Regions from separate parts of the Marinobacter salinisoli genome, predicted to be linked through region 2. Evidence: predicted binding sites of a transcription regulator. Region 2 holds the regulator's gene; each other region holds the start of a gene.

Region 1 (7,540 bases), 490 kb from region 2:
GGTTGGCAATCATTTCTTCCACCGCATTGACGTTGGAGCTTTCCAGAAACCCGGTTGCTACCCGCAGCGTGCCGTCCACCGGCTCTGCGCCACCAATCGCCTGATCCGGTTTGCGACGCATAAAACCGTCCGGACCTTTTTCCAGGGCCTCGGCCGGCGGGTTCACCAGCTTCAGGCGGTCAACCTCGATTAACTCGCCTGGCGCTCCTCCGACAGGAACCACAGAGATGGTTCCGTCCGCCCCGATCTGAACGTTATCAAACGGCGGCAACGCCACCGGGCCGCCGTTGCCCAACACCAACTCACCACCCGGCATGCGCACCAGACCGTTCACATCAACCTGCAAGCTGCCAGTGCGGGTAAAGACTTCTTGGCCAAGATCGTTCTGAATAGCCAGCCAACCATTCCCATCCAGTGCCACGTCCATTTTCCGGCCGGTTGCCATCAGCGGGCCGGCGGATAAATCGGTACCGGGATTTTCGGTCATGGCGTATGCCCGGGTCGGGTGATGCTCCCCGAAAACCGGCATGCTTCGGGCCTGGGCAAAGTCTTTCTTGAATCCGGCGGTGTTGACGTTCGCCAGGTTGTTGGCATGAGCACGCTGGGCAAACATATTCTGCTTGGCGCCAGACATGCCGATGTAGAGGGCTTTATCCATGGGCAAACTCCTGCCGGAATTTTGACTGTTTACAGTCTTCCTGCAGGAGTTGTGCCAGATTGAGGGGCTAGTTTTTAACGAAGGTTGATGATGGTCTGCGTCACCGCATCAGAGGTTTCAATGGTCTTGGCATTGGCCTGATAGTTACGCTGGGCAATGATCAGATTCACAAGTTCCGCCGATAGATCCACGTTGGACTCTTCGACCGAACTGGCGGTAATCGAGCCAAGGGTGCCGGTGTTCGGCGCGCCAATGACCGGCTGCCCGGATTCAAAGGTTTCCACCCACGAGGTTTCGCCAACCGGCGACAAGCCATTGGTGTTATTGAACGATGCCAAAGCCACCTGGCCCAGCGCCTTGGACTGCCCGTTGGTATAGCGGGCGAACAACACACCTTCATTCGAGACATCGAGACCGGACAGTCGGCCGGTGGTGTAACCATTCTGGCGCTGATCATTAACACCGAAGACGGCGCCGTACTGGGTCGTGTCGCCCAGGTCGATCACGAACGCGGAGCTCGTCGGCGGCTCGGGAATCGGCGTTACAACCTGGGCGCCGGCCAGCGGCGGACCATCGGCGCCGTTCGGCTGGCCACTTTCATCCTTGGGAATCCAGTCGGAAACCACGATTTCCCCTTCCGGATCGCCATCAATGGACTGCAGATTGCCATCCTGGTCGAACCGAGCCGTATAGGGTGTCTGGTCGGTGCCTGCCACCATTTCACCGTCAACCTGAAGGTAGATAGACCATTCGCTGACACCCACACCGTTGCCTGGTGCCGGCTCTTTCACAAAGAACTGGGTCAGTTCGTGGGGATTACCCAGGCTGTCGTAGATGGTGGTCGACGTGGCATGGTTGTAGGTGCGCTGATCCAGAGGATTGAACGCATTGGTGATCCGGATCGGCGAAGCATTGAAAGCGGTCTCGAAATTGCCATCCGCCGGGTCGTCGATCCCGGCGACAATCCGGTCCGCGGTCACGTTCACATCACCGACAACCTGAACCGGACCTACATTTGTGGCGCCATCACTGTAGGAGTAATCCAGCGTCTCGCCCTGATTGTGAATAATCCGCAGCACATCGTTACCGGCACCGTCATCCACGACGGATGCCGAAATGGCCGTTTCGCTGGAATCGTTGATAGCGCCTGCCAGATCCTGCAGCGACGACACACCACTGGTATCCAGGGTCAGCGGGCTACCGTTGATATTCAGGCTGAAAGAGAATGAGCCGCCACTGATGTAGGCATCAGTCAACCCGTTGAGCTCAGCAGTTGTGGTCGCCGATGCACTCAGCCCGTTAACAGCATTCAACGCCGAAACCGCGTCACGGGCGGAGGCCGCCGGGTCAATCGCCACCGAGTCAGCCGGTGTGCCGTCAGAGTACTGGACCGTGAAAGTTTCGCCCTGCAAACCGGTCACGCTCAACGGGCCGATATCCCTTACCCGGTTCTCAAGCACAGATTCACGGGAATCCAGATTCAGATCGGACTGCAAATTCGTGGTACGACGCGGTGCCAGGTTGTCGGTCTGAACCTGCAGATCGCCACGAACCCCGGACAGATTGCCGTCGTCATCGGCAACGTAACCCTGCACACGCATGTTCTGGTTGTTGGTGACGTAGCCATTCTTGTCGATACCGAACTGACCGGCACGGGAATAACGGATTTCGCCACCATTATTGAGCACGAAAAAACCATCACCACTGATGGCCATATCCAGACCATTGTCAGTGAAACTGATGTTGCCTTGACCGAAGGATTGCGCCACGTCCTGCACCCGCACACCACCACCAATGGCGTTGCTGCCGGCACTCAGGAAGCCACTGGCGTAGAGGTCGCCGAACTGCACGTCGCTGCTTTTAAAACCGACGGTACTGGCGTTTGCGATGTTGTTGCCAGTGACATCAAGATCGACCGATGCCGCCCGAAGGCCGCTGAGCCCCGTGTTAAAAGCCATAATTCACCTCTTTTCTGACACCGGTTATTAGTTGATTTGTTGTACTTCAGAGAGGGCAATGGAGCCCATGCCAGCCAGATTCAAAGTCACCGAGCCGTTACGCCCCAGCGAGACGCTGTCGACATTGGCGCTGACCATAGTGCCGAGCTGAAGGGTACCTTCCGGGTAGGAAGCCTCAGCCACGATCCGGTAGGGTCCGGGCGGCAATGGGTTGCCGTTACCATCCTGGCCATCCCAGCTAAAGGACGTTACGCCGGCCGGCGCGCTGCCCAGATCCATCTGCCGGACAAGCTCCCCACTCTGGCTCTGAACAGACAGGCGCAGGCCTCCCGTGGAAGCCGGCACCTGAATGGTGCCACTGACCTCACCTTCCGCCCCCAGCACACCCACACCCGAGGGCGCGAGCACTGATTTGCCCACCATCGCAGAGGCCTGCAGCGCCTGGGTGGAACGGAACTGGCCGACCACATCATCAACCCGGCCCGAGAGTTTCTGCATTTCCTCAAGGGAGCTGAACTGTGCCAGCTGAGAAATAAACTCACCGTTATCCTGCGGCTCCAGCGGATTCTGGTTCTTCAGCTGCGCGAGCATCAGTTCCATGAACTCGTTGCGCCCCAGCTCACTGTTTCCGCCTGCGTCATCACGCCGCTGCAGCTGGTACTGGCTCAGGACATCCGATGCGTTACCTACATTACCTACGCTCATTTTGTTGGTCCTCGCCGACTCACTGCTGACCCAGGGTCAGAATTCGCTGCATCATGGACTTGGCGGCATTCATGACGTCCACATTCATCTGAAAGCTGCGGGACGACGACATCATGTCCGCCATTTCGTCAACCACATTCACATTTGGATAGAACACATATCCATCTTCGTTTGCCGCCGGATGATTCGGCTCATAACGCATCTGCAGATCTTCCTGACTTTCAACAATGCCTTCGACCCGTACCCCGGCTCCCTGCTCCGGGTTCAAAACCCCAAACCCCGCTCCATTTGGGTTCAGCATGGCCTGATGAACGGCAGAAAATACCGGTTTTCTGGCCCGATAGGTGGTTTCAGTGCTTGAGCTGGCCGTTTCGGCATTGGCAATATTCGAAGCCGTGGTGTTCAGCCGCAGGGACTGGGCGGTCATGCCAGAACCGGCGATGTCGAAAATGCTACCCAATGACATGTTTGCTCTCCTTAATCATTCGCGTCGCTGCGGCTCATTCGCCTTTCAGAGCCTTGGTAAGGCCGCTGAACTTGCTGTTCAGAAACTGGAAACTCGCCTGGAAATCCATGGCGTTGCGCATGAACCGGCTTTGCTCTGCCTGGGCATCCACGGTGTTGCCATCGATCGAGGGCTGTTGCGGGTTGCGATACATCAGGCTGCTATCCGAAGCACTCAGGGAAGTGTCCATGTGCCGGTCGTCGGTGCGATTCATCGCAAAGCCACTGGTCGATTCCTGCGCCCGCTGCATCATTGCCTTGAAATCGACATCTCTGGCCTTGAAGCCCGGCGTGTCGGCATTCGCAAGGTTGTTTGCCAGCACTTCAGCCCGCTTTACCCGGGTTTGCAACGCCTGCTCGTGAATACCGAGCGCCTTGTCAAAGGAAATTGCCATAAAGCCTCCTGAATCTGCATCCGCATGCCGACAAGCCTTGCCGGTGATGCGCTTTGCTTAGACTCAAGCAATCAGAATGCCAAAACTTCCAAAAGAGCGAGAGCTCACTAATTCCGGGGCTTTGACAGGGATAGGGCGCGGAGCAGATCAACTCTGAAAGAGGAAATGGATTGGAAAAACGGCAAACTGGTGCCCTTGCCGCCACAGCCGAATCATCAGCGCCGGCGGCAAGTCAGCGGACCAACTCTAGCCCGGCCACCGGCTAACGAATTCATCAACCTCCGGCCGGGGCACCCTGGGCTTCTCAGCGACAACAGTACCGGTGTAGAGGAAGCCGATAATCTTCTCTTCGGAGGCCAGACCCAGGCCCCCGGCAACCTCCGGGTTATAGGCCACATCTCCGGTTCGCCACATCACCCCAAATCCGGCCTCCTGCAGCGCCAGGGCCAGGAAACTCATACCGGTCGCCGCTGACATCACCTGCTCGATTTCCGGAACCTTCGGATGAACCTTCGGCGAGGCAATGCCGACAATCACCATCGGCGCGCGCCCCGGCGCCTTGCGAAGCTTCGCCAGTTTCGCGGCATCGTCAGGATCGCCGCACGATGAGGCAAACAACTCACCAAGCGCGCCCAACCCATCACCCTCTATCACCAGGTAACGCCAGGGACGCAACAGTGCATGATCCGGAGCCCTGGCAGCACAGGCGAATGCTCGGTCCAAAACCTGCTGGTCCGGGGCCGGCGCCTGCAGCCTCGGTTCGGAAGATCGGTTAAGAAGAAATTCACTTACTGAAGTCATATCGTCTCGCCGGTTACTAAAGGATCAAATTCAACAACACGACAACACATGAATGCCGATTGCGTAAATTGTGAGTTACTTGTAATGCTGATAATCTTTAAACAATAGAAAATCAATCCAAAAAAAATATAAGCAGCCCGGACATAGCCCCATGAGTGACGCTCAGAGTTTCCGCAATTTTGCAGAATTCTATCCGTACTATCTGGAAGAGCACAGCGATGTCACCTGCCGGAGGCTGCACTTTGTCGGTAGCTTGCTGGTTCTGATCGTTGGTGCCTGGGCGCTGGTAACTGGCAAGTTTATCTGGTTGCTCAGCTTACCGTTAATTGGCTATGGCTTTGCCTGGGTTGGGCACTTCAAGTTCGAGAAAAACCGCCCTGCAACCTTCAAGCATCCCTTTTATAGCCTGATGGGAGACTGGGTAATGTTCAAGGATATGCTGGTTGGCAGGATTCGTTTCTAACATGCTCAGTACTCCGGCAGAATTACGGGCCACGACCAGCGCCCCCAGCAAACCCATGGGCTCCGACCATCATACGGTCGCGATTCCGCCGATGCCGGATTACAACGGCCGGGCCTTGGCCTACACAGCTGCGGCAGCCATGATCGTTACAGGCGTGCTGCAAAATGCCTTTCACCAATGGCAGCTGTGGCTGGTGGTTGCCGCCTTCGTCTGGCCGCACCTGGCCTACCTGCTTACCCGTCGCACGTTTTTACGGAAGTCGCCGCGCATTCGGCAGAAGATGCTGATTTTTGACTGCGTGGTGGGCGGTGCCTTTGTTGGCTGCATTGGCCTCGTTGCCATTCCATCGGCGTCCGTCGCACTGATGCTTATGTTCAGTTGCCTGATCGTCGGGGGCATTCGCCAGTGGATGCTGGGCACCGGCTTTCTTGTCGCAACCACGGCAGCAACCCTGGCGGTTGCCGGTGGCCCGGCGGAGAACTTTCATGCCCCGCTGTTAACCAGCATCGTTTCAATATTGGCAACGGGCATCTACATCTGCGTCACTGCCTACTACTCTCATCAGCAGGCCCAGGCCCTGATGCTGGCCAAAACCCAGATCCAGAATCAGCGAGAGCAGTCCATCGCCCTGTCCCATAAGTTGTCCAAGTACCTGTCTCCTCAGGTCTGGCAGTCCATCTTTACCGGGGAACGGGATGTTCGCCTCGAAACCCAGCGCAAAAAACTGGTCGTGTTCTTTTCCGACATCAAGGGCTTCACGGAGCTGTCCGAAGAGATGGAGCCCGAGGCGCTGACCGAACTGCTCAATCACTACTTCAATGAAATGTCCGAAGTGGCCCTCAAATATGGCGGCACCATCGACAAATTCGTGGGCGACTCCATCATGGTGTTCTTTGGCGACCCCACCAGCCGGGGGCAACGAGAAGACGCCATGGCATGCGTCTCCATGGCCATCGAGATGCGCAAGCACATGAAGATCATGCGCCAGAAATGGCGCAGCCAGGGTATCAAAACCCCGTTGGAAATCCGCATGGGTATCAGTACCGGTTACACCACCGTGGGTAACTTCGGTGCAGAGAACCGCATGGATTACACCATTATCGGCAAGGAAGTGAACCTGGCGAGCCGCCTTGAGTCTCTGGCTGAACCGGGAGAAATCCTTGTCTCCTACGAGACTTTCTCCCTGATCAAGGACCGGATCATGTGCCGGGACAAGGGCGAGATTACCGTAAAAGGTTTCGCCAAACCCGTCCCCATCTATGAGGTCGTCGATTTTCGCCGGGACATGGGGCCGAACCGAAGCTTCCTTGAACATGAGCACAGCGGTTTCGCCATGTACCTGGATTCGGAGAAGATTACCGAGAAAGAACGCCGGACCATACTGGCGGCCCTCGAAGACGCCGCAGACCGGCTTCGCCATGAAGAGGACGCAACCTGAGGCTTGGGCCCCGCCTTGCCCATCACTGGCGAATCAGACGAGGCCCTGCCCCCTGCTCTGGCTCGGTACTGCGCCAGGGATTGATATCAAGCCCCCCCCTGCGGGTGTAGCGAGCACAAACGGTCAACCTGGCTGGCTGGCACCGCGCCATCAAATCGGTAAACAGGGTTTCGACACAGTGCTCATGGAAGTCCTGTTTTTGCCGGAATCCGACGATGTACTCCAGCAATCCGGACCGGTCTATTTTCGGCCCGGTGTAACTGATCAGTACGGTCGCCCAGTCGGGCTGCCCTGTCACCGGGCAATTGCTTTTCAAAAGATGAGAGCACAGCCGCTCGGTGACTTCCGGCCCGCCCGCAGTGAGCGCATCCGGACGGTACTCGTAACCGATCTCAGTTACCGGCTCATCGTCAATGAGCTCGTATCCATCGGGCCGGCCGACCGCCTCGGCCGAACTATCCACACTGTTCATCGTCACATGCACGGCTGCACCGCAGGCGCTGGACAGGTCGCGGACAATCGTATCTTCCACTTGCTGAGCTGAAGAAAAAACGCTCTGATTGAACGAGTTAAGGTAGAGCTTCAGCGATTTGGACTCAATAATCGCCGGCGACGCTG
Region 2 (7,540 bases):
GCATTATAGCGGAGTTAGAGTCTATTGGTGAGGGGGACTTTCAGGTAAATGCTGCGCCCTTGAAGCGCCTTATTCTCCTTCACCAAAATAATCGTTGATGAGGTCGGTCAGCGCCTCAACCGCAGCCTCCTCATCGGGCCCATCGGCGACCAATTCGACCTCGGTACCCTTGCTGGCGGCCAGCAACATCACTTGCATGATGTTCTTGGCGTCCACGTCCCGGCCTTTGCCGTGAATTCGGACACTGCTGTCGAATTCCGACGCTTTGGCCACCAGCTTAGCCGTAGCGCGGGCGTGCAGGCCTAACTTGTTAATGATGGTGATGGGGCGGCGAATCATGGCGAGTTCAGTTGTGTTCCGGCAATTGCAGGTGCGGGAGTTCAGAGTGCCGGACCTGCACGTTGCTGTAGCGCTTTTGGAAATGCTCGCGCAGTTGCTCACTGACAAACACCGAACGGTGCTGGCCGCCTGTGCAGCCGATCGAAATGGTCATGTAACTGCGGTTGCTGTCGGCAAACGCCGGAAGCCAGCTCTCAAGAAAACCGATCAGGTCATCAACCATTTTCCGGCTGGCAGGTTCCTGCTCTAGAAAGTCGATTACCGGTTGGTCCAGGCCGGTATAGGTTCGCAGGCTGTGGTCCCAATAGGGGTTGGGCAGACAGCGCACATCGAACACGTAGTCCGAATCCAGTGGCACGCCATGCTTGAAGCCAAAGGATTGAAAAAGCAGCGCCAGTTCCTGATCTTTGCGCCCTACGACCCTCTGTTTGACCATGTCGCGCAACTCGTAAATCGAGGTGCCGGTGGTGTCGATATACAAGTCTGCCAGCTTGGAGAGGGGTTCGAGCAATTTCTTTTCGTTGTGGATGGCTTCCCGGAGGGAGGTTTTCTCATCACTCAGAGGGTGCTTGCGTCGTGTCGCGTGGAAGCGCTGAAGCAGGGACTGTTCGTCCGCATCGAGGAAAATAACCTCGACCGTCAAACCGGTGCCTTTGAGTCGCTCATGAATGTCTTCGAAATTGCTCAGCTCGCTAGACAGGTTGCGGGCATCAATGCTGACGGCCATTTTGCTGAGTCGACCCGGCTTGGCCTGGTCGGTCGCTTGTTGGGTCAGGGGCGACAACAATCCAATGGGAAGGTTGTCGATACAGTAATAGCCAAGATCCTCAAGGACATGGAGTGCTGTACTTTTACCGGAACCAGACCTGCCACTGACAACGATCAGTTTCATGGTGGGTTCAGCCTCCCTGAGTGGATGGTTACGAATTCGTTGCGGTCATCTGCTGGTAAAGGGTGCCGGGTGCATCGCATTGGCGAAGCCGGTCACAAAAGATCCGTTCGTTGAACTTCTCGGCCAGCTGGCTAAGCAGTTCGAGATGCTCGCTGGTGGCTTCTTTCGGCACGATCAGGGCAAAGATAAGGTCAACGGGCTGATTGTCGATGGCGTCGAACTCGATACCCTCCTCCAGGGTTACCAGGACGCCAATGACCCGATCGAGCCCTTCGAGCCGGCAGTGGGGAATGGCGATGCCCTGGCCAATGCCGGTGCTGCCCAGACGCTCCCGCGCAACAAGATTATTGAAAATCTGGCTTTCGTTGAGCGTGCTGTCGTGCTGATGGATTTGGTCGGCAATAAATTCCAGCACCCGTTTCTTGCTTGATGCAGAAACTTTGCAAAGCGTCAGTTCGGGCAAAAGGATATTGTCAATTGTCAGGGATGTGTCGCTCATGAATCGACTGCAGGTCGGTTAAAAAAAGCTGCGGCAGGGTAACCGTGCCGCAGCGCTCTTGGCTAATGCTGGTGAAAGCTCTGGCTACCGGGAACCGTTGCCGTGCTTTCGCTCCACGTTCTTTTCCTTGTGCTTGAGGATCTGACGGTCAAGCTTATCAATCAGGGAATCAATTGCCGCATACATGTCATCATTTTCAGCCTTTGCGTGAATTTCACCACCAACCACATGCATGGTTGCTTCCGCCATCTGGCGCACTTTCTCGACCTCCAGGGTAACCTGGCAGTTGTTGATGTGATCAAAGTGCCGCTCCAGCTTTTCGAACTTCTCTGAAACGTAATCCTTGAGTGCGGGAGTCAGTTCTACATGATGGCCTGAAATGTTGAGTTGCATAGGCGTCTCCTGTTGTCATCATGCCGTCCCAATGGGCCGGGCTGAAAGCCAGCGCAGCGGTGTGCGCCAGCGAAATTGTTCAGGGGCAGCCTTGGCAGACCGTATTCCCCTAAACCAGTCTTTTTCGTTCGTTGGATGGCGGAATGTGCATGGCTTCCCGGTATTTGGCTACCGTGCGTCGCGCCACCCTGATGCCCTGTTCTCCTAGCATGGCCGCAATTTTGCTGTCGCTCAACGGCTTTTTTGGTGTTTCCGCTGCGATCAGTTTCTTGATCATTGCACGGATGGCCGTCGAAGAACACTCCCCGCCTTCGTCTGTACTGACGTGGCTCGAGAAAAAATACTTCAGCTCGAAAATACCCCGGGGAGTGTGCATGTATTTCTGCGTGGTCACCCGGGAGATCGTCGATTCATGCATTTCCACCGCCTGCGCAATATCGGACAGGATGAGCGGTTTCATCGCCTCTTCGCCCTGATCCAGAAACCCCTGCTGGTGCTCGACGATGCGCGTAGCCACCTTCAGCAGCGTTTCGTTTCTGCTTTGCAGACTTTTGATGAACCACTTGGCTTCCTGCAGCTGATCTCTGAGATAGGTATTGTCGGCGCTGCTGTCCGCCCGCTTTATTAATGAAGCATAGCTCGCATTGACGCGGATGCGCGGTGCAATCTCGGGGTTTAGCTCAACCCGCCAGCGGCCATTGTGTTTCCGGACAATTACATCGGGAATCACGTAATCGGGTTCCGCCTGATCGATAACATCACCCGGACGCGGGTTGAGATTCGTGATCAGGGCGAGCACGTCACGAAGCTGGTCTTCTTTCAGCCGGCTCCGGCGAAGCAGTTGCGCGTAATCACGGTTGCCCAGCAGGTTAATGTAGTGGGTAATAACCAGTCTTGCCTGCGGCAGCCAAGGGGTTTCCGGTGGTAACTGGTTCAGCTGGATAAGCAGGCATTCCTGCAAATCCCGGGCAAATACGCCTGACGGATCGAAATGCTGCAGACGGTGCAGTACCGCCTCCACTTCGTCGAGTTCCAGCGGATCCTCGTCCTGCTCATCCATCAGGCCGGCGTGGATTTCTTCCAGCGGGCTGGTCAGATAGCCACGATCATCGACCGCATCCAGCAGGGCATGGGCAACAGCTGCGTCTCGTTCACTGAGAGGGGTCAGGTTCAGCTGCCACAGCAGGTGATCGTGCAGGGTCTCAGTCGGTGAATTCCGGGTCTCGAAGTCGTGATCATTTTCGTCATCGTTACGAGCGGCCGACGCCGGTGCTGATTGATAGATGTCGTCCCAGGCTGTGTCTACCGGGAGATCGTCGGGAATGTTGTCCGGTGCGTCATTCTCGGTGGACCAGTCGGGGCCGGTATCCGGTTCGTCCCAATCTTGCTCGGGGTCTGGCGCGGCGTCTCCGGTTACTTCGCTCTCAGCGGAGCTCTCGGCCTTTTCAGCGTCGTCACTGGTGGTGTCTGGCTGGTTGTCGTCGTCTTCCGACGTTTCCAGCATTGGGTTGGATTCCAGTGCCTGCTGGATCTCTTGTTGGAGATCGAGGGTAGATAGCTGCAGTAGCCGGATCGCCTGTTGAAGCTGGGGGGTCATCGTCAGGCTTTGACCCAGCTTTAACTGTAAAGAGGCTTTCATCACCATGGTTCAGGATCCGTTACTCATCAGCTCACGCGATTACGGAATGTGTAGTAAAACTCTATATGAGACCAGCGGTTGCGGAATTTTCGCCGGCTAGCAAGTTCTTTGCCGAGTTTACTCGGTAGCGATTGCCAAGACAATCTGGTGCAGGGTGTCACAGTCGGAATTCGTCCCCGAGATAGACTTCCTTCACCTGTTGATTGGCGAGGATGCTCTCGGCGTTTCCAGAGGCAATAATGTGCCCGCCGGACACAATATACGCGGTTTCGCAGATGTCCAGGGTTTCCCGGACATTGTGGTCGGTAATCAGCACGCCAATGCCTTTATCCCGGAGGTGTCGGATAATGTGTTTGATGTCGCTGACCGATATGGGATCGACCCCGGCGAAGGGCTCATCGAGCAGGATAAAAGCCGGCTCCATGGCCAGTGCACGGGCAATTTCCACGCGCCGGCGCTCACCACCGGACAGTGCCATGCCGGCGCTGTCACGGATGTGGGTAATGTGGAATTCTTCCAGCAGTTCTTCGAGCTTGTGTTCGCGCTCGCTTCGGCTCAGGCGTTTCCGGGTTTCCAGGATTGCCATGATGTTGTCACGTACTGACAGTTTTCGGAACACCGAGGCCTCTTGGGGCAGGTATCCAATGCCTTTTCTCGCGCGACCGTGCATGGGCAGGGGTGTGATGTCCTGTCCGTCGATGGTGATGCGGCCATGATCGGCAGGCACCAGACCCACAATCATGTAGAAGCAGGTCGTTTTACCTGCGCCGTTGGGGCCGAGCAGGCCAACGATCTCGCCGCTGCGAATCTCCAGCGAGACGTCAATAACCACTTTTTTCTGTTTGTAGCTTTTCGCCAGATTACTGGCTCTCAGAACTGCCATCGGATCCCTGTTTTTTGCTGGTGCTACGTGGCTGAATGACCATTTCGACACGGCCTCGACCGGAGCTGGTTTCGCTGCCACCCTCGGCGGTTACAACTCGACGGACGGTATCATAATGAATGACCTCTCCGCGGAACAGGTTCCCGTTCTGCTGTATGATGGCGTCTCGCTCGAACGTCAGTTCATTATCCGAGGCGGACCACTTAATACTAAGCGCCCGCGCATCGGTTTCACCCGATCCGTCCCGGGCTGGCTGCTGGTAGCGAGCAGGGCTGCCGGTGGCTTCCACCCGGTTGAGATCATTTCCGGACCGGTAAAGCACAACCCGGTCTGCGGTCAGGCGGGTTTTACCCTGAACCAGTTCGACGTCGCCGCTGTATGTGGCTATGCCCTGGCCATCATCCAGCCGGGCGCTGTCTGCGCTGACCCTGATCGGTTGGTCGGAGTCCAGGCTAAAGGCGGCGGCAGGGCCGGTAAGTGTCAGCGCGAAGGTGAGTGCCAGCGCCCCTCGGAGCCGCTTATTTGCCTGTTTCATAACGTCCTTCCACCTGGGATTTGAGTTCCACAATGCGTTCGTCGATCCATGCTTTCATACCTTTGGACCGGGTTACCCCGATTTTGTCGGCTATGGTAACCGGCGCTTCGGTGTAAACGATACCCAGATCGTTATCCAGCGTGAGGGATTCTGTGGTCAGGACGGTTTCCCGCTCCCCCAATTGCTGAAACACTCGCACGTTGCCGGTCAGGTACAATATCCCCTCGTTCTGCAGCAGGCTGCCGTCTTCGGCTTCGATTTGCCAGGGCGAGCCGGCCTGCTCGCTGAAAATATTGGCTTTTGGGGCCTCAACGGTGGCCAGGTTGCCCTCTTCAAACTGTTCAATACGCGGGCTGGTGAACTGGATTTCCAGCTCGCCGGCCTCGTTGTAAGAGGTATAGCTGCCATTCACGACAAAGCCATCGGGCTCCCGGTTGCCCCGCAGCTCTGCTCGATCATCGGCAGAGGGCGGTCGCTCGTCACTGCGCCAAAGCAGGAACAGGGTCGCCCCGACGGTGGCGATCAGTGCCAGTGAGCGCAGCCAGGGGCGGTTCTCCAGCGTGAGCAGGGCTATCAGGCCGCCTTCTGGAGTGTCCCGGTCTGTTTCCTGAGTGCCGTCCTGAAGACTGTCGGGTGAAGATCCGTTTGTCATGCATCCGATTCCAGGTATTTTGCCAAAGCGCCGTCCAGTTTGTTCTGTGATGTCAGGATCAGGTCACATGCTTCTCTGACGGCCCCCGCGCCCCCGGCGACCTGAGTGCAGTAGTCCGCGTGTTGGCGCACCAGCCAGTAGCCGTTTGGCACGGTAATGCCCAGGCCTGCGTAGCGAATAGCCGGCAGGTCGGGCAGGTCATCACCCATGTAGGCGATCTGTTCCGGCAGCACATCCATGGTGCTGACCAGCTCCTGCAGTGCCACTTTTTTATCCTCACGGCCTTGCATGAGGTGTTTGATGCCGAGATCGTTCATCCGTTTCTCGGTCAGCGGTGAGCGTCGCCCGGTGATAACGGCGACGGTGATGCCTGCGGCCATGAGTTGTTTAAGGCCCAGACCGTCCAGAATGTTAAAACCCTTCAGTTCGTCGCCGTTAGCGCTGAAGTAAAGCCTGCCGTCGCTCATGATGCCGTCGACGTCCAGGGCGATCAGCCGGATCTGCGCGGCCTTTGCCAGCAAGGTATCGGGCCAATGGGCTTGCAGCGGGTGCGGTGCGCTGGTCATCAGATCACTCCGGCTCGCAGCAGGTCATGCATATTAATGGCGCCAACCAGTTCACCCTGTTCGTCGGTTACTGGCAGGGCGTTGATTTTCATTTCTTCCATAATATTCAGTGCCTCCGCCGCGAGGTGATCGGCCTGAATGGTCTTGCCGTTGCGAGTCATCACCTGTTCGATGGCGGTGGTGTGGACATCCAGGTTCTTGTCGAGCGTGCGTCTCAGGTCGCCGTCGGTGAAGACTCCGGTCAGTTTGCCTCTGGCATCCAGCACAGTCGTCATGCCTAATCCCTTGCGGGAGATCTCCAGCAGGGCGCCACTGAGGGTGGTTCCCTCCTGAACCCGGGGGATACGGTCACCGATGTGCATGATGTCTGATACGTGCAGCAGGAGTCTGCGCCCCAGGCTCCCGCCGGGGTGCGAGAAAGCGAACTCTTCTGCGCTGAATCCGCGTGCCTCCAGTAGAGCCACCGCAAGGGCGTCACCCATGACCAGCGTGGCGGTGGTGCTGGAGGTGGGGGCGAGGCCCAGCGGGCAGGCTTCCGTCTGGACGCTGACATCCAGATTGGCCACGGCTTCCTTGGCTAGGGTGGAAGTCGGATTGCCGGTCATGCTGATCAGCGGTGCGCCCATGCGCTTGATCAGCGGCAGTATGGTTACCACCTCGCTGGTGTTTCCACTATTTGAAATGGCAATCACGACATCCTGACTGGTGATCATGCCAAGATCGCCATGACTGGCTTCGCCCGGATGCACGAAGAAAGAGGGGGTGCCGGTGCTGGCCAGCGTCGCCGCGATCTTGTTGCCGATGTGGCCTGACTTGCCCATGCCGGTGACGACAACCCGCCCTTTGCATTGCATGATCACTTCACAGGCTTTGACGAATTCTCCATCGATACGTTGTTCCAGGGCCTCGATGGCCTGGCGCTCAATGCGGATGGCCTGAAGTGCGGATGTGCGAAAATCCTGTGTGCTCTTTTCGGTCATCGGGATCCTAGCCTGGTCTGAGTGGGTGAGTGTCGAAACGCCAATCAAGAGTCGGTGTGTTAACCGGAAACTAGTTCAAGTCGGCTGATCAGTATATCATTTTCATGTATCGATGCTGTTCGGTTGCGGTATGTTCGGGCAAACTACTCCCGGTGTACAACC
Region 3 (7,540 bases), 590 kb from region 2:
GGTCAAGCCGCACCACGTCGTTCAGTTCGCTGGTGAGCGCGAAGATCTCGTCCGCGTATCCCAGGACAGTACGCCCCAGATCGGTCAGGTGCAGCCGGCGCCGTTCCCTTTCGAACAACAACCCGCCGAGGGACGATTCGAAAGTCGCCAGCTGGCCACTTAATGTCTGCGGCGCCAGGTCCAGCACCTCACTGGCGCGGGCGATCGTACCTTCGCGGCTGATCATCCAGAAATAGTACAGGTGCCTGAGATTCAGCTGATCCACCCGGTTTCCCTCCCCGTCGTCAGCTCGGTCTTGGAATGGTAAGAATATCACCGAAGGTGACGTATTCATTGGCTCCCAGCCGGCCAATGGGATCAATTTCCCGCGCATCCATCACGGTTCGCGACTTTTCGTCCTTGCCGACCGCCCGATCCGCCACAAAAATGCTTTTTACCAGCCCAAAAACCAGACTTTGCGGCGCCGCACCAATTTCTTTTATTTCATGCAGCTCGCAGGCCAGTGCCACCGGGCAATCCTTCAGGCGGGGCAGCCGGAAACCGTCGAATTCCACCAGATCAAGATTGAGTCGCGCCAGCTCGGATTCGCCGTGCGGCAGTGTCCGGGAGGTCTCGGTCACCGCACTGGCCATCGCCCGGTTCGCGATATGGACAACAAACTCCTGCCGCTCCTCGATATTCACCCGAGTATCCTTGAATGACTTGTCGGTTGGCTTTCTGCCCACCGAGAGCATGATCAGTGGCGGGTTACTCGTAATCGGCGTGAAGAATGAAAAGGGGGCCAGGTTGAAGTCGCCCTCGGGATTCTCACTGAGCACCCACGCAACTGGCCTCGGAATGACCGTTTGCGTCAGCGCGTGGTAGACATCGGCGGAGTTCATGCCTTCAAAATCAATAATCATCCTTTGCTCCTTGCTTTGCCGGCTCCGGTGAGCGGGCATGAGTGAGCCACAGAGCCATTAACACGCCATGCAGGATCACAAACGGAATCGCCACCACCACCAGACCATCCCAGCCCATGGCGGCGAGCACGGCACCGGCCGACAATGCAGCGGTTGCCTGCGCTCCAAATACCACCGTATCGTTGATGCCCTGCACGCGGAAACGCTCTTCCTCTCTATAACCGTCAGGCAGCAATGCCGTCCCCCCGACGAACAGAAAATTCCAGCCAACCCCCAGCATCAGCAGCGCACCGAGATAATGGTGGAAACTGATGCCACTTGCCGCGAGCCCTATGCACCCGACGTACAGTAACAACCCCGTTATCATGAGAACGGGAATCCCGATGACACGGGTGAGCCAGCCGCTGACCAGCGAGGGCAAGTACATCGCCATGATGTGAAGCTGAATGACACGTTTGGCGTCGTCGAGATCGTGCTGGGCAATCTCCGTCATGCTCAGGGGGGTGGCGGTCATGATGAAGCTCATCACCGCATAACCCACGGCGGCGGAGCTCATCGCTGCCAGCACCAGAGGGCTTTTCAGGATTTCGAGCGTGGGACGACCGCCCGTAACGGATCCGTGCGAGGTCAGCTCAGCCTGACCTCGATATCCCGCACCGAGAACCATCAGTGCCGCAGCCTGAGCCGCGGCAAGTGCGAGCCAGCTGGTCAGAAAGGGAAAGGCCTCATTCCCGCCGGCACCCAGCCCGGCGATTTCCGGCCCCAACCAGGCGGCAATTAATCCCCCGAACAGAACCCTTGACGCGGCGCTGCCACCCAGCTCTGGCGGTACCGATTCCATGGCAGCAAAGCGGTACTGATGAACTACAGCCAAACCCGTTCCGGCGCCAAAAGCCGCAAAGCACAGCAGGCCGAAACTGCCCAGCCAGGAGGCCATCGCCCCAACGAGGCTGAAGCCGACCCCAATGGCCGCACCGAGCAACATGACCCGTTTTCTGCCCAGACGCGAGGTCAGCCAGGCGGCGGGCCGGACCGCCAGCACCGTGCCCACAACCACGAGCCCTACCGGCAGCGTGGCCCATTGAGGGTCTGAGGCCAGCAGTCGTCCCTGGATACTTCCGATGAAAACAATAAACGGCGCCGTGCACAGGGCCAAGGCCTGGCTTGCGACGAGGATCCAGACATTCAGCGGCATAGGCTTATTTCTTCCGGTAGATGATGCCCGGATGACACTGGACCATTTCGTACAGGTCTGACAGGCCATTGAGCGACTCGGAAGCCCCCAGTATCAGGTAACCTCCGGGGTTCAAGGTGGCGTGAATACGCTTGAGAATGTCTTTCTTGAGATCCGCCGAGAAGTAGATCAACACGTTCCGGCACAGCACAACGTCAAACTTGCCCAGCACAAAGCGGTCCAGAAGGTTAAGAAGCTTGAACTCGACCATGCCTTTGAGTTCGGGATTGATCTGCCAGCCGCCATTGGGTGACGGCTTGAAGAACAGTTTCTGACGGTCAGGTGACAAGCCCCGGCCGATGGCAAGCATTTCATATTCGCCCCGCCTGGCCACCTCGAGGACGCTTTTGGAAATGTCGGTTGCCGTAATCCTGACATCGCGCAACTTCCCGGGGCGCTGACGACGATACTCTGCCACCGTCATAGCAACTGAATACGGTTCCTGCCCGGTTGAACAGGCGGATGACCAGATGCGAATCGGTTGATTGCCTTTGCGGTCTGCCAGTTCTGGAAGTAGTTTGTCCTGGAGGATGCGAAACGGGTGATTGTCGCGAAACCAAAGGGTCTCGTTGGTTGTCATTGCATCAATCACCACCTCACGAAGCGCCCCCCGGCCGTAGCGCTGCAACTGCGACAGCAACTCGCCGAGTGATTCCAGTTCATGCTCTTCGAGGATCCTGCGCAGGCGGCTCTTGACCAGATACTGTTTGTTCTCGCCCAACAAAATACCGCAGGCATCCTGCAGGAATGTTTTGAACGCTTCGTATTCCTGAGGAGTAATGTCAGCTTTCATGTAAGCTCTGTAGTGTGGTCAGCCAGCGCCCATGCCATTCAACGCTGATCGACTATGTCCATCACCCGTTCGGCCAGTTCGTCCGGCCCGAACTTCGCAACAAAATCATCCGCACCCACCTTTTGCACCATGGCTTTGTTGAACACGCCACTCAAGGAGGTATGCAGCAGGATATACAGCCCATTGAGCGCTGAATCGTTCTTGCAGCGGCTAACCAGCGTGTAGCCGTCCATCTCAGGCATTTCCACGTCAGAAATCACCAGGGACAAATGATCCGTGGCCTTCGATCCGTCACGGGTAATTTCTTTCAGGTATGCCAATGCCTGCTTTCCGTCGTTCTTGGTCACCACCGGCATACCGATGGCGGCCAGACAACGCTCAATCTGCCGTCGAGCAACTGCCGAGTCATCAACGACAAGCACCGGAAGCTGGCCCGCGTCCTGCGCCGAACGCTTGCTCAAAACTTCGGGCGAAACATCTTCCCGCAGCGGCGATACTTCTGCAAGAATCTTCTCTACATCAATGATTTCGACCAGCTTTTCATTAAGCTTGGTGACCGCCGTCAGGTAAACGTCTTTACCACTCCCCCGGGGCGGAGGAACGATATCTTCCCAGTTAAGATTCTTGATCTCGTCCACACCCGCCACCAGCAGGCCCTGGGTCTTGCGATTGTACTCGGTAATAATCACAAAGCTGCTGGCGACGCTCTCCGGGGGTATCGGCGGCAGGCCGATTGCCATACTCAGGTCGATTACCGGCAAGGTCTGACCCCGAATGGAAGCCACACCACGAACCACGGATTGGCTTTTGGGAATTGAAAACAATTTCGGGCACAGCAGTACTTCTCTCACCTTGAAGACGTTAATGCCATACAGCTGCTGGCCACGAAGCCTGAACAGCAATAATTCAAGACGGTTCTGCCCCACCAGCTGAGTTCGCTGGTCAACGCTGTCCATTACCCCTGCCATGCCTGATCTCCAGCACTGCCGGTTTGCCCCGGCACACAAATTGCTTTTTCTTGTTTTGGTAAAACGGCAAGCGACAAAAATGCGTCGGTCCGTTGGCCACGATTCAATGTATCGGCCGATTTCTGTAAAGCCTTAATGTCGAAGCTGGCCCAATCAACGTGCCAGCACCAGCATAAAGTAAAGCGGGATCTATGCGCATCACTAAATTGAGCCTGACACTCCTTGCTTTCCTGATCGCCTCGCCGGCACACGGAAAGACCTCAGCGACGGAAATCCAGCACGCGGCGCAAGCCTTTCTGGAAAGGTTCGCCCTGGCCCAGGAAGAAAAAGGCTACTCAGTAACTTTCGCGACCGGCTCCGTCGATAATCGAGTGGCCCTCGCCGATTGCGACAGAGAGCTCGCCGTGGACTTCACCGGGGATCCCTGGAAGTCTGAACACCCCTCGGTGCAGGTCGCGTGTCACGGCGAGCGCCCCTGGCGAATGTTTGTGACAACCAAAGTATCCATACAGGGTCCGGCCCTGGTTGCTGCCCGCCCCTTGGCGCGCGGTGAACGTTTGTCCCGGGCATTGGTCACAACCAGGACGATGACCGTGAACGCCAGCCGTCGGGGCGTACTGAAAGATTTTTCCGATGTTGAGGGCATGAACATTCGGCGCGCGATGAATGCCGGCACACTGATCACCCCCGACATGCTATCAGCCCCGGATGCCATTCAGCGCGGTGATCACGTGGTGATTGTAGCCCGCAGTGGTAACTTCAGCGTGCGCTCCAGAGGCAAGGCGCTATCAAGTGGTGCCATCGGTGAACAGATAATGGTCGAAAACCTGACCTCGGCGCGCACCATTCGGGCTAACGTTGTGGCCCCCGGGCGTGTGCAAGTCACCATGTAAAGTATAAAAAGCAGGCAGAACGTTGCCGACCGGCAAGACACTGCCGCTTTATAAACAGTATTTTAAAATTTTTTCCTAAAGTTATCGCTTTTGCTGCCGTAACATAGGTTGATACTCCAATCATTCGCATAAGTTATGCGATTAAACAGGCAAGCAGGTACCCAATATGTCAGTTGACTTCAATGGAATTGGCCCCGGCCAGGTCAACACACAGAAGAACCCGGCCGACAAATCCACAGGCTCCGCCAAGGCACAGCCCACCGTCAACGAACAAGCCCGCAATCAGGGGGCCGCTGCAAGCGGTGACAGCGTGAGCCTGAGCAACCAGGCAAAGAACCTGAAGCAGATCGAACAGAGCCTGGCTGACCTCCCTGAGGTGGACGACAACCGTGTCGAGAAGATTCGCTCCGCCTTGGAAAACGGCACATATAAAGTCGACGCTGAAAAGCTGGCCCAGAAAATGCTTGAGATGGATAAAGGCATTTTTGGGTGAGTGAGCAATGGCCGCAACTGATGATCTGAAACATCTTCTGAACGAAGATGTCCGTCAACTCGATGAACTGGCGGACCTACTTGCGAATGAAAAGGCCTGCCTGGCCTCATCGGATGTGCCCGCCCTTCAGCCCCTCACCGAGGCCAAGTCGCGCCTTCTGGGAGAAATACGGGAACGCGCCAAGAAAAAGATCCACCTGCTGGTTGCCATGGGATACACGCCTCAGCACGGCGCGCCGTCCCAGTTTATTCAGGCAGCGGGGATGGCCGAGATCTTCGAACTCTGGAAGCAGGCTGACACTCAGATGAAAGCGTGCCAGGCCCTGAATCAACGCAACGGGCGTGTCGTGGGCCACCTTCAGAAGCGACTCGGCCGACTGAAGGATATCTTACGCGGCACGGCAACGCAGCCCAAACTTTACGGAGAGCGAGGCGAAAGGACGTCTGTTTCCAGCCGAACGGTACTGGCGAGCGCCTGACATCAAACCCGGACAGATCAAAACACGCCCGCAGCTGCGGGCGTTTTTTTGGTCTTTCGCTAGTGAGTGTAGATCGTCATATTTGATGCTGAATCAAAGCGGATGTCCGTCATGGTCACATTTCCCATCGACGGCCCCCGGCTTCCAGTGACCCGTATGTTCTCCAACCGAATCTGCTCGATCCTTTCTGGCAACGTCAGCGTCAAACCTCCATCCTCTCGCAGCGTAAATCGCGGTTCTCCTTCCCGATAATGAACGCCGTAAATGGAAAGGCTGGAATCGAGGAAGTTTAAAATAGGCACAAAGATATTCGCCGTGAACTTGAGGGCTTCAATGGCATCAGCATCAATCTCAACTCGATCGCTGGCCGCTTCGTCAACCATCGCAGAAATCGATGCGAGCTGGCCAATCAGCCGGTTGTCCGCCTGCCCCGAGATGCCCGCCATTTCATCCTCACTCATCGGCATCAGCCCGGTCGCGTGGAATTCGCCAACCTCATCCATCCGCGCTTGAGTGCCAGAGTTGTGATTGGCCGCAAAACTCACCAGAGGCTGAAGCGGGAGGGCGACGACAGCCACCAGGGCCGCCGCGTTGCGGTACCGTGACTGATGCTTGAGCACACGCTTGAGGTCTTTCTCGGTAATCCACCCCGCGTCCACGAGCACTTCACCGAGCCGCTCCCCGGTTTCCCGCTGTATATGGAGGGCATCGTCAAGCTGGCTGTCGGACAGATAACCCCGATTGACCAGAAGCCGACCCAGACGAGACTTTTCCTCAAATCCCCGGTGGATATTCACACGATTCTCCTTACCGCTCTGGAAACCGTACAACGCGGCCCGGTATGGATGTGTGTGGGTTTACCGCTGAATACACTCAGCAAATATAGGCCAGCCAGCGAAAACCGCTCAGCTTCTGCTAACATCGTGATTCCGACACCCATTGTCTGGATAATGTCTCCGCTACTGACAACTCAGCCAACAAGAGAGAGCCGCCAATATGCTGAACCACCTGATACCGGTGCAGAAACTCTTCACAACCCTGATCGCATTTTTTATCGCTTTCGTTCCGATCGGTGCAGCGCAGGCAGAAAACAACGAACCGGCGGGGAGTGAATCGCTGCCCCAAGTCCGGATTGTCACCAACCATGGCCCCATTTTGCTGCAGTTGAGGCCCGATGTAGCGCCTGAAACCGTCAAGAACTTTCTATCTTATGTAGCTGACGGGTTTTACGACGGTACAATCTTCCATCGTGTGATTCCCGGCTTCATGATCCAGGGCGGCGGGTTTACCGCAGCTCTGTCCCGCAAACAGACCCGCTCTCCGGTCGTGAATGAAGCCAGCCCTACCCTGAAAAACCTCCGCGGAACCGTTGCGATGGCCCGAACCAGCTCCCCGGACAGCGCGACCTCTCAGTTTTTCATCAACCAGGTCGACAACAACTTTCTGGATGCTGGCGTTCGTGGCCCCGGATACACCGTGTTTGGCAAGGTGATTGAAGGGATGGGCGTGGTCGACACCATTGCAGGCGTCGAGACCGGTTATTCCCGCGGCATGGGCGATGTTCCCGTTCAACCTGTCGTTATTGAATCAGCCTCCGTAGTGGAGACCGATCAGTAACACCATGCACGACAACACTCTCTTACCGGCGATCGAGTCCGCCGAACTGATATGGCGCGACGGCGTGCCGGAATCGGCACGCTTCGGGGACGTTTACTTCAGCCGCGACAACGGCCTCGAGGAAACCCGATACGTTTTCCTGCAGCACAATGGCCTTCCGGA

What was found. The regulator sigma-54, encoded in region 2, starts transcription at its own class of promoters, with help from an activator protein. The targets are predictions, from matches to a motif close to ANTGGCATNNANNTTGCTNT.
Region 1: a site for sigma-54 is predicted at 4,285-4,304, ahead of flgB (flagellar basal body rod protein FlgB). Genes of this name have one in related genera too.
Region 3: a site for sigma-54 is predicted at 3,925-3,944, ahead of flgA (flagellar basal body P-ring formation chaperone FlgA). Genes of this name have one in related genera too.

What each region holds. Positions count from the first base shown of each region.
Region 1 is NZ_CP071247.1:2,865,063-2,872,602, forward strand. Features, by position in the region: gene LPB19_RS13035 (flagellar basal body rod protein FlgF) at 1-658, opposite strand, end outside; gene LPB19_RS13040 (flagellar hook protein FlgE) at 733-2,616, opposite strand; gene LPB19_RS13045 (flagellar hook assembly protein FlgD) at 2,644-3,321, opposite strand; gene flgC (flagellar basal body rod protein FlgC) at 3,341-3,787, opposite strand; gene flgB (flagellar basal body rod protein FlgB) at 3,822-4,220, opposite strand; gene LPB19_RS13060 (nitroreductase family protein) at 4,467-5,021, opposite strand; gene LPB19_RS13065 (Mpo1-like protein) at 5,173-5,484, shown strand; gene LPB19_RS13070 (adenylate/guanylate cyclase domain-containing protein) at 5,486-6,922, shown strand; gene queF (NADPH-dependent 7-cyano-7-deazaguanine reductase QueF) at 6,945-7,540, opposite strand, start outside.
Region 2 is NZ_CP071247.1:3,358,366-3,365,905, reverse strand. Features, by position in the region: gene LPB19_RS15355 (HPr family phosphocarrier protein) at 70-339, opposite strand; gene rapZ (RNase adapter RapZ) at 347-1,231, opposite strand; gene ptsN (PTS IIA-like nitrogen regulatory protein PtsN) at 1,260-1,730, opposite strand; gene hpf (ribosome hibernation promoting factor) at 1,815-2,123, opposite strand; gene LPB19_RS15335 (RNA polymerase factor sigma-54) at 2,233-3,762, opposite strand; gene lptB (LPS export ABC transporter ATP-binding protein) at 3,920-4,645, opposite strand; gene lptA (lipopolysaccharide transport periplasmic protein LptA) at 4,623-5,180, opposite strand; gene lptC (LPS export ABC transporter periplasmic protein LptC) at 5,164-5,832, opposite strand; gene kdsC (3-deoxy-manno-octulosonate-8-phosphatase KdsC) at 5,829-6,398, opposite strand; gene LPB19_RS15310 (KpsF/GutQ family sugar-phosphate isomerase) at 6,398-7,378, opposite strand.
Region 3 is NZ_CP071247.1:2,769,317-2,776,856, forward strand. Features, by position in the region: gene LPB19_RS12605 (LysR family transcriptional regulator) at 1-265, opposite strand, end outside; gene LPB19_RS12610 (flavin reductase family protein) at 285-902, opposite strand; gene LPB19_RS12615 (MFS transporter) at 892-2,097, opposite strand; gene LPB19_RS12620 (CheR family methyltransferase) at 2,102-2,929, opposite strand; gene LPB19_RS12625 (chemotaxis protein CheV) at 2,968-3,897, opposite strand; gene flgA (flagellar basal body P-ring formation chaperone FlgA) at 4,089-4,790, shown strand; gene flgM (flagellar biosynthesis anti-sigma factor FlgM) at 4,957-5,283, shown strand; gene LPB19_RS12640 (flagella synthesis protein FlgN) at 5,291-5,761, shown strand; gene LPB19_RS12645 (pilus assembly protein PilB) at 5,821-6,558, opposite strand; gene LPB19_RS12650 (peptidylprolyl isomerase) at 6,758-7,378, shown strand; gene mnmC (bifunctional tRNA (5-methylaminomethyl-2-thiouridine)(34)-methyltransferase MnmD/FAD-dependent 5-carboxymethylaminomethyl-2-thiouridine(34) oxidoreductase MnmC) at 7,383-7,540, shown strand, end outside.